Regions from separate parts of the Mesorhizobium sp. LCM 4576 genome, predicted to be linked through region 1. Evidence: riboswitches for the same ligand, from Rfam matches in the RefSeq annotation. Region 1 holds a riboswitch; each other region holds the start of a gene.

Region 1 (2,180 bases):
ACTGAAAATGCCAGTCCCTGCAGATCGTAGCCGCCTTCCAGCAGGCTGACGAGCCTGTTGGAGCTGTGGCGCCCGGCGCGCTCCATCAGCTTGCCGGTCGCCCAGTCGAAATCGTCCTCGGTCAGGTTGATCTCGGCCAGCGGATCGCGGTGGTGCGCGTCGAAGCCGGCGGAAATGATGATCAGGTCCGGCGCGAACGCATCGATGGACGGCAGCACGCGCGACAGGAAGGCGTCTCGAAACAGGTCGCTGCCGGTCTGCGGCGCGAGCGGCGCGTTGACGATGTTGCCGGCGCCGGTTTCGCTCTTCGCGCCGGTGCCCGGGTAAAGCGGCATCTGATGCGTCGAGCAATAAAGCACAGACGGATCGTCCCAAAAAATGTCCTGCGTGCCGTTGCCGTGATGGACATCCCAGTCGACGATGGCGACGCGCTCGGCCTGATGTTTCTTCTGCGCATAGCGGGCGGCGATGGCGGCCGTGTTGAACAGGCAGAAGCCCATCGCCGTGGTCTTTTCGGCGTGATGTCCCGGCGGGCGGGCGGCGACGAACACATTGGCGGCACGGCCCTCGAAGACATCGTCGACGGRGGCATTGGCCGCCCCGATCGCCGTCACCGCCGCCTGCCAGCTCTTCGGGCTGGCACTGGTGTCGGCGTCGATCGAGACGATGCCGGTCTCAGGGATTGCCGCGCGGACGCGTTCGACGAATTGCTCGGGATGCGCGTAAAGGATCGTTTTCTCGTCGCCTTCGGGCGCTTTGACGCGGTCGAGCGCCGAAAAGGCATCGTCGTCCAGCACACGCTCGATGGCGCGCAGCCGGTCGGGCCGCTCGGGGTGGCCGGGCGGCGTGAGGTGTTCGAGGAAGATCGGGTGCGTGTAGAGACGGGTGGCCATGGCGCCTAATCTAGGCACCCGCGGCCGTAATGACCATGTTTGAAACGCCGAATGGCTGGGGAAATTGCGCCAGCCGATGTCGTCCGCGCCATTGGCGGGCGCCGAACTTTGCGGTAAGGTCACTTCGCTGCCTGGTGCCCGTGACGCGGGAGAATCGGGAACACGGTTGAACTCCGTGGCGTGCCCAACGCTGTGAGGGGGACCGCGCCGGCAAACGCCACTGTCCATGACGGGAAGGCGCCGGAGCGGGACGATCCCGAGCCAGAAGACCGGCCCGGCAGACATGGTCATCCGCTTGGTCAGGCGGATGACTGCTTGTCGCAAGGGGAAATGCGATGACGGCAGCAGCGATCGCCGCGAGCGGCGACGATTTTGACCAATTGGCGCGCGACGCGGTCTATCGTGCGATGTTCACCAGGCGTGACGTGCGCAGCTATTTTGTCCCCGACGATCTCGATGACAGCGTGCTGGCGCGGCTCATCACCGCCGCTCATCACGCGCCGTCGGTCGGCTACATGCAGCCGTGGAATTTCATCGTTATCCGCGACCAGACAAGGCGGCGGCAGGTCCGCGACTTGTTCCTCGCCGCGCGCGAACAGGAACTGCCGGRGATCGAGGCGGAACGGCAGGCGCTGTACCGCAAGCTTAAGCTCGAAGGCATCTGCGAAAGCGCGCTCAATCTCTGCATCACCTGCGACCGGCAGCGATCGAAGGACTCGCCGCTCGGGCGCTGGCACAATCCGGAGATGGACCTCTACAGCACCGTCTGCGCGGTGCAGAATTTCTGGCTGGCGGCACGCGCGGAAGGCGTGGGCGTCGGRTGGGTGAGCATCATCGAAACGGAGGCGCTGAAGCGGCTTCTGTCGATCCCGGAGCATGTCACGCCGATCGCCTATCTGTGCGTCGGCCGCGTCTCGGCCTTCGCACCGAAACCGGACCTCGAAGCGCATGGCTGGGGCAGGCGCCTGTCGCTGCCCGAGCTGGTGATGAGCGAGACGTTTTGRGGCGCCGGAGAAGCGCCACTCAAATCGGCGATTGCGAGACTTAGCGGCCCGCCAAAGCCGTGATCAAGCGGCCCGGGGCGTGTCCCAGCGCGATCCACCGCCGAAGGAGCCCAGCGCCTTGTCGCGCAGTTCCCTGAATTTGGACGAGGCCTCGGCAAGCCGCGTGTCCCATTCGGGATTGGGCACCTGACCTTCGATGGCTTCGAAATAGACCTGCATCAAGGACGCGATGGCGAACGGCTCGATGAAGGCTGCCTTGAAGGCCCAGGCAAAGACGATCGCA
Region 2 (2,180 bases), on a different contig from region 1:
TGCTTGCGCGAGTGCGAGAATGTCGCCGCGATAGCGCGCGATCACCGCCATCTGGCCATGGGTGAGGCTGGGGATCTGGATGCCGGGAGGCGGAGGGGCGGAAGATCCGCTATGGGCTTGGGCCGGGGCTGCCAGGAGGAGGGCGAAAAGGGTCGCCAAAAAGAAATTGGCCGCCAGGGCGCGGAACCGTGGCGGCCAACGCATCGGATTTCAGGCGTAGCGGCGGGCAGGGCTGCGCTGGTCGCGCACCGCGACCACGCGTTCGGCAACCGCACCGAAGCCGAGCCCGACGACGGTCCACAGCACAAGCTGGATGCCGAGCGAGGCGACCCGGAACTGCCAAAGCACCGTCGCCGAGAAGGTCTCCGGCACTTCGTTGATGTCGGGCAGCGCCGCCTTCACCAGCGCGAAGACGACGAGGAAAGCCAGGCCCGCGACGATCGAGGCGTTCCAGGCGCCGAGCCGGTTCCACAGCCGTTGCGCCAGGCCGACCGCCGCCACCATCGCCGCGATCGACACCACGATCATGATGAAGAACAGCTCTGTGYGGTAACCGATTGTCTCGGCATTRCCGACAGCCGGTGGGTTCGCCKGKTATTTGAGGCTCGGAACCACGATCACGGCCAGGAAGCCGAGCAGCGCGATCAGCGCCGAGGTGCCGCGCGGGCCGAGCGAGCCCAGCCGGCCATAGGCATAGGCAAAGACCAGCGAGAACAGCCCGCCAAGGGCGGCGCCATAGATCAGCACGCCGGTCGCCAGGCCAATGCCGGCCTGCGTGGCGCGGCTGACCATCTCGGGTTCCGGCGCCTCGCCGGTGGCCTGGGCCTGCTGTTCCTCGAAGGCGATCGCCTTATCGACCTGCGGCTCGCCATAGACGCGAGCAAAGGCGAATGCCAGAATCCCTGCAACCAGCCCGACAAGCATGCCGCGCAGCAAGAGTTTTCCGACCATGTTCAAGAACCCTTTGTCGAAAGCGGGTTCAGCGATGCTGAACCGCTTTAGTGGCAGGGGAAGCCGAGCAGGTGGCGGCCGTCATGCACGAATTCGTGCACCGCCGTGCCACGGATCAGCGAGGTCGCGCCTTCTTCCGCGCCGACGAAATAGAGCATCAGCATCAGCATCAGGCCGGCGAAGATGGCCCAAGGCAGAAGCTCGCGGACCGGAATCGCAACCGGACCGTAGCTGGGGGCGAAAGTGGTGTCGGACATATTTGACCTCCCTTGGGATACTGCGTCCCGTTGATCGAACAATGCTGBGGAATAAGGCCTGACTTTCGGCTTGTGCCGATCACAGTGGCGCGACCGTGCCGGACTCGCACCGGCTTCCAATCCCGTATAGCGCTAAAACACTTGTCAGCACTTCGTTCGCCTGTCAACGACATGTAATGGCCAACGCGGCCTCGCGCGGCTGAAATTTCACTGGACCACGGAGTTTTGGGATGTTCGCCCGCCTGACGATGATCGCAAGCGGCGCGACGCAGAGCACGCGCAAGGGCTGCTTTCCGAAGGACGAGGCGCCGGAGCCGAGCGCTCTCAAGCGCGCCGGCGCGATGGCTTCGTCGCTGCGCCGGGCCGACCGCGTCTGGACGAGTCCGGCGCTCGCCGCACGGCGGACGGCCGAGGCGCTCGGCCTGGACGCGACGGTCGAGCCGTTGCTTGCCGAGCAGGATTTCGGACGCTGGGCCGGCAAAGGTTTCGAGGAGGTGCAGGCCGAGGACCCAGAAGGCATGGCGGCCTGGCTTTCCGATCCGGACGCCGCGCCCCATGGCGGCGAGTCGCTTGCCGCGGTCGCCTTGCGTGGCGCGGCGCTGATGGAGCGCCTGGCCGGCGAGGGCGGCCACACCATCGCGCTCACCCATGCCGTGCCGATCCGCGCCGCCGTCGTGCATGTGCTGGGCGCGCCGCTCTCCGCCGTCTGGAAGATCGACATCGAGCCGCTGTCACACACCGAATTCCGCGGCGACGGCCATCGCTGGGTGCTGCATGCGAGCGGGGTGATGGCCGGCGCGAGATAGCGCTGGAAAAGCGCTTGCCTGGCGACGAGCGGTCGCCGGCGAAGGCGAAGTCCGCCGTTTCAGCGATCGCTAACGGAACGGAAACGCCTCGCTGCTAGGGTGCAGCCCCGTGGCGAGGAGAGCCTCGCCCGAGGAGTCCGTCGCCTATGGCCGAATATCCCGAGAC
Region 3 (2,180 bases), on a different contig from region 1:
TCGACTGGATCGTCATGGTCGAGCGAGTCGTCCGCCGCGCGCTGCGCCTGCAAGGCGTCCATGTCGGATGCGACGCGGCCGTCGGCCAGCGCCGGGCCGTCGACCACGGCGACGACGCCGTCGACCGTGACGCGGCTCTTCACCGTCGGCCATTGGAACGCCTGGACCAGCGGCTTCGGCAGAGCGAGGCCCGAGGTCTCGATCAGGATGTGGTCGACCTTCGGCGTGCGGGACAGGATCTGGTCGAGCGCCGGCACGAAGTCGTCGGCGACGGTGCAGCAGATGCAGCCATTGGCGAGCTCGACGATGTTTTCTTCCGGACAGGTGTCGACGCCGCAGCCCTTCAGGATCTCGCCGTCGATGCCGACATCGCCGAACTCGTTGACGATGATCGCCAGCCGCTTGCCCTTGGCGTTTTCGAGCAGGTTGCGGATCAGCGTCGTCTTGCCGGCGCCGAGGAAGCCGGTGACGACGGTGCAGGGCACGCGGGATAAGGAAGCGGTCATGGTCAGTCCTTCAGCATGTCGAGGGGAGGGATGCGGGCAACCAGGCCGCGCTTGAGGGAATCGGGCCGGCCCCGCCAGGGGATCAGGCCATCGGTCGAGGTGGCGAAGAGCTTTGCGCCGGCAACGAGGTCGGCGCCGCTGGTCGTGTCCAGATCGCCGAAGACGTAGCTCCAGCAGCCGTCGCGCAGCAGCGCGGCGCTCAATCGGCGCTTGCAATTGCCGAGGCATTCGACGGTGCGAATGCGGATATTGTCGCTCGAGGCGGCGCGGCGCGTGTCTTCGGCCAGCAGCGCGCCGGCGCGGGGATGTGCGTCGGATCCGGTTTCGTCGCGGCAGGACGAGCAGACGATGACGGTCACGCCGGCCAGCGCATCGGGCTCGGACGAAATGTCCGCACTGTTTGCCGGGAAACTGCCGTTGCGATCCAAAACCAGGCTCCTTGCCCGGAAAACCCGCCGGGCATTCGGATACTTTTAGTCTCAGACGGCAGGTCTCCTGGCTCGCGGGTCGTCGCCTCAGATGCCGCCTTCCCGGGAACATCCCAGTGGTTTTCGGCCGGGGCTCGTCGCTTACAGTTGCGGGGACAGCCGCGGATTTGGGTTTTGGCCCGCACCGCATTCCCTCTTGGCTCCTCCCTTTGCCGGGAGAAGACCGTCTGGGTCAGGATTTAGGCTTACGGCCAGGCGCCTGTCAACGCGTGGCTACGACACGGTCGTGTGGGCCAGCGCCATTACCAGCCCTCCCAGCCCTTCGGCGYCTTTATCGGTTTAAGATATGTTCCCACGAGGCGARGGGGCGCAGCGGCTGCCGGAAGCATGGTTGGCGAACAACCTCTCGGGCAGATCGGGCTCCACATCAAGATAACCCGGCTCCTATCCGATTCTGGTTGCTGATCGTCGAGCAGATATTGATCGCCAACCGTCAGCAGGCCACAGGACTGCTTGATGTCGTCGTCGATCTCTCCGTGTTCGGAACTCAGCCAGCGCAGCAGCAAAAACGCCGCCGCGTCGGCGTCTACGCCGCCGCAGTAGATTACGGGTTTGGTGACTTCTACCCATTTCGACTGGGACGCAGCGTTTGCATCGAGCGTAGAAGACAGCATTAGAGCTGCTACTACCAGACACTTGAAACCATTGAGGGTCATCAAACCAAAGCTCGGTTCATAGCAAGCTTTGTTCTATTTTTGTTCTTTTTGTTTGTCAACGCGCTGCTATGGCATCGCCATGTCGATCAGCGCCGGTCCGAGGTCGCCGGCCGGCGTCACTTCGATCGCCTGCAGGCCGAGCCATGCCTGCATTTGCTTCAGTTCGTCGAAGAGCTGTGCGGCGGTTTCAGCGGGAGCACCGGCTTCGGCATAAGCGGCATGGACGCGCAGCACGCTGGCCGGGCGGTCGGCGCGCAGATCGACGCGGGCAACGATGCGGTCGCCGAGCAGGAAGGGCAGCACGTAGTAGCCGTATTGGCGCTTTTCGGCCGGCGTGTAGATCTCGATGCGATAGCGGAAATTGAAGAGCTTTTCGGTGCGCGTGCGTTCGAAAACCACGGGATCGAACGGGGCAAGCAGGGCACGCGCCTCGATCCGGCGCGGGATTCGCGCGTCCTTGTGGAGATAAGCGGGCTTGTCCCAGCCTTCGACCTTCACCGGCAGCAAATCGCCGGCTTCGACCAGTTCCT
Region 4 (2,180 bases), on a different contig from region 1:
GCGCGCTTCGGCGGCGCGTCGAAGGTAAGCGGCTTGCCGCAACTGTCGACGGTGACCGGGAAGGCGAAGGCGGCCGAGGCGACAAGCGAGAAGGCAAACGACAAAGCGAGGCGTTTCACGGGGCATGCTCCTTGTTTGTGTTGGGCAGGTTCAGGATGGCGAGGAAGCGCGCGTGGGCAGCTCGAAGACGGTGAGCTCGCGGTCCTCGGTCGGGTGCCGCAGGCGCAGCACATCGATGCCGAACACCTCGCGGATGAGCGGCTGCGCCAGCGCGTCGCGTGGCGGCGCCAGCGCGCGCAGCCGGGCGTTGCTCATCACTGCGACGCTCGTGGCGAAGGGCGCTACGAGGGCCAGATCGTGCAGCACGGCGACCACGGTCATGTTGAATGCGGCGACCAGCTCGAGCAGCTCGCCGCGGGCGCGCGGATCCAGGTGGTTGGTCGGTTCGTCGAGAAACAGGATTTTCGGCTCCTGGGCGATGGCGCGGGCGAGTTGTGCGCGCTGGCGTTCGCCACCGGAGAGCGAACCGATGCTGCGCGCGAGTAACGGCAATAGCCCGGTCCGGCGCAGCGCTTCGACGACGATGTCGCGATCGTTGTGCCGGCGCCTCAGGCCGGCATGCGGGACGCGGCCGAGCTCGACATAGTCGATCAGCGCCAGCCGTGGATCCGGCTGGTCCGTCTGGCCGACGACGGCAATGCTCAGCGCCCGCTCGGCCGCGGTGATCCTGTCCAGCCGGCGTCCGGCAAGGCGAACCTCGCCGGCGCTCGGCCGGAGCGCGCCGCATAGCATGCGCAGCAGCGTCGTCTTGCCGGCGCCGTTGGGGCCGATGATCGCGAGCCGCTCACCCGCCGCCAGCGACAGGCCGACATCCTCGACCAGCGTCCGGCCGTTTGCCATGGCACGAAGAGCGCGGGCTTCAAGCAGGGGCGCGCTCACCGGACCTGCTCCCTGCCCCCGGCCGGGATGCGCGCCAGTATCTTGCCGGCGAGCCTTGCCGGGCGCTGGTCGGAACTGCACCAGCCATCGGCCAACGAGGCATAGAGTCTGGCAAACTSGACTAGCGCGCCGGCATCGGTGCCGCTGTCGATCGAGCCGAAGAGATAGCTGGYCTTGCCTTGCGCGTTGAAGGCGACGGTCAGTGGTCGCGAACAGCCGGCCATGCAGTCGACGGTCTCGACAGCAAAAGACGACGCCAAAGTCCCGGCAAGCCTGGAGCGCAGTTCGGCGCACAGATCCTCGCCGGACCTCAGCCTGGTCACGGTGTCGCGGCATAGCGAACAGACGATGATACGATGGTATGCGGTGTCCAGCATTTCCGTCACTTCCCAAAATGGCGACGGAAGGATGCCGGACGAGTCGRCCGAAAGGCCGGTGCCCGCGTCTCCTCCCGGCACACCCCGTCCGGTCAACTCGTGTCGATGGCAGGTCTCCTGGCTCGCGGGTCGTTGCGCCATCCGCCTTCCCAGCCTTGCCGGCCAGTGGCGTTTCGGATGGAGCTCGCCGCTCACAGTTGCGGGGGCAGCCACGGCCTCGACCCGGATAGGCCTCACCGTGTTCCCTTTTCACCCCTCGCCTTGCGGTTCGGGGACCATGACGTAACGATCGTAGGTAGTCCGGCCGCGAGTCGCAACGGGCTTCCGCGCAACCTTGTCACCGTTCGAAGCGACCTGCCTGAAAAGATGCATTTCCGATTGATATGTAATAACGTTACATACAGCTGGCGGAGGCGCTTTTGTCAACCCCCTTCTCCAGCCGTCGCGACCAACATCGGAGAATTTTCAGAAACCGTTCGGGTTTCGAACATGGGCACAGCGTCGAGACGGCTGAAGAGCTCCAGCGGGGTGGAACGTCAGGATTTCCTGGTACACCTCTTATCCGTCTCGGCGCTGCGCGCCGATCAGCCTTCTCCCCCGTGAGCCCGCAAGGGGAGACGGGAAAGAGAGCTAAAGCTCCAAATTCCAGGTCTGGCCGACCAAGTCCTTGCCGAAGGAATGATGGCGTTCCTCGTCGACCAGCTTGAAGCCCGCGGCCTGGTAAATGCGGCGGGCCGAGCCAAGAATGTCGTTGGTCCACAGCGTCAGCGTCTTGTAGCCCTTGGCTCGAGCAAAGGTGATGCATTCGTCGACGAGCCGCCGGCCAATACCAAGGCCGCGCGCCGACGGTTCGACATAGAGCAG

What was found. Region 1 has a riboswitch for cobalamin ahead of bluB (5,6-dimethylbenzimidazole synthase). Riboswitches for the same ligand answer to the same signal wherever they lie in the genome.
Region 2: another riboswitch for cobalamin. It lies ahead of LCM4576_RS31020 (CbtB domain-containing protein); the one in region 1 lies ahead of bluB (5,6-dimethylbenzimidazole synthase).
Region 3: another riboswitch for cobalamin. It lies ahead of LCM4576_RS08030 (DUF1636 family protein); the one in region 1 lies ahead of bluB (5,6-dimethylbenzimidazole synthase).
Region 4: another riboswitch for cobalamin. It lies ahead of LCM4576_RS23990 (DUF1636 family protein); the one in region 1 lies ahead of bluB (5,6-dimethylbenzimidazole synthase).

What each region holds. Positions count from the first base shown of each region.
Region 1 covers NZ_MDDT01000057.1:234,153-236,332, reverse strand. Annotated here, with positions in the region: gene LCM4576_RS26900 (histone deacetylase family protein) at 1-893, opposite strand, end outside; cobalamin riboswitch at 1,009-1,186, shown strand; gene bluB (5,6-dimethylbenzimidazole synthase) at 1,229-1,960, shown strand; gene LCM4576_RS26890 (hypothetical protein) at 1,961-2,180, opposite strand, start outside.
Region 2 covers NZ_MDDT01000068.1:12,117-14,296, forward strand. Annotated here, with positions in the region: gene LCM4576_RS31010 (hypothetical protein) at 1-51, opposite strand, end outside; gene LCM4576_RS31015 (CbtA family protein) at 211-951, opposite strand; gene LCM4576_RS31020 (CbtB domain-containing protein) at 999-1,208, opposite strand; adenosylcobalamin (AdoCbl) riboswitch at 1,210-1,353, opposite strand; gene LCM4576_RS31025 (histidine phosphatase family protein) at 1,439-2,014, shown strand; gene LCM4576_RS31030 (PilZ domain-containing protein) at 2,161-2,180, shown strand, end outside.
Region 3 covers NZ_MDDT01000016.1:60,383-62,562, reverse strand. Annotated here, with positions in the region: gene cobW (cobalamin biosynthesis protein CobW) at 1-506, opposite strand, end outside; gene LCM4576_RS08030 (DUF1636 family protein) at 509-934, opposite strand; cobalamin riboswitch at 974-1,177, opposite strand; gene LCM4576_RS36265 (hypothetical protein) at 1,393-1,611, shown strand; gene LCM4576_RS08020 (winged helix-turn-helix domain-containing protein) at 1,717-2,180, opposite strand, start outside.
Region 4 covers NZ_MDDT01000047.1:15,278-17,457, forward strand. Annotated here, with positions in the region: gene LCM4576_RS23980 (ABC transporter substrate-binding protein) at 1-119, opposite strand, end outside; gene LCM4576_RS23985 (ABC transporter ATP-binding protein) at 151-939, opposite strand; gene LCM4576_RS23990 (DUF1636 family protein) at 936-1,316, opposite strand; cobalamin riboswitch at 1,406-1,611, opposite strand; gene LCM4576_RS23995 (helix-turn-helix domain-containing GNAT family N-acetyltransferase) at 1,947-2,180, opposite strand, start outside.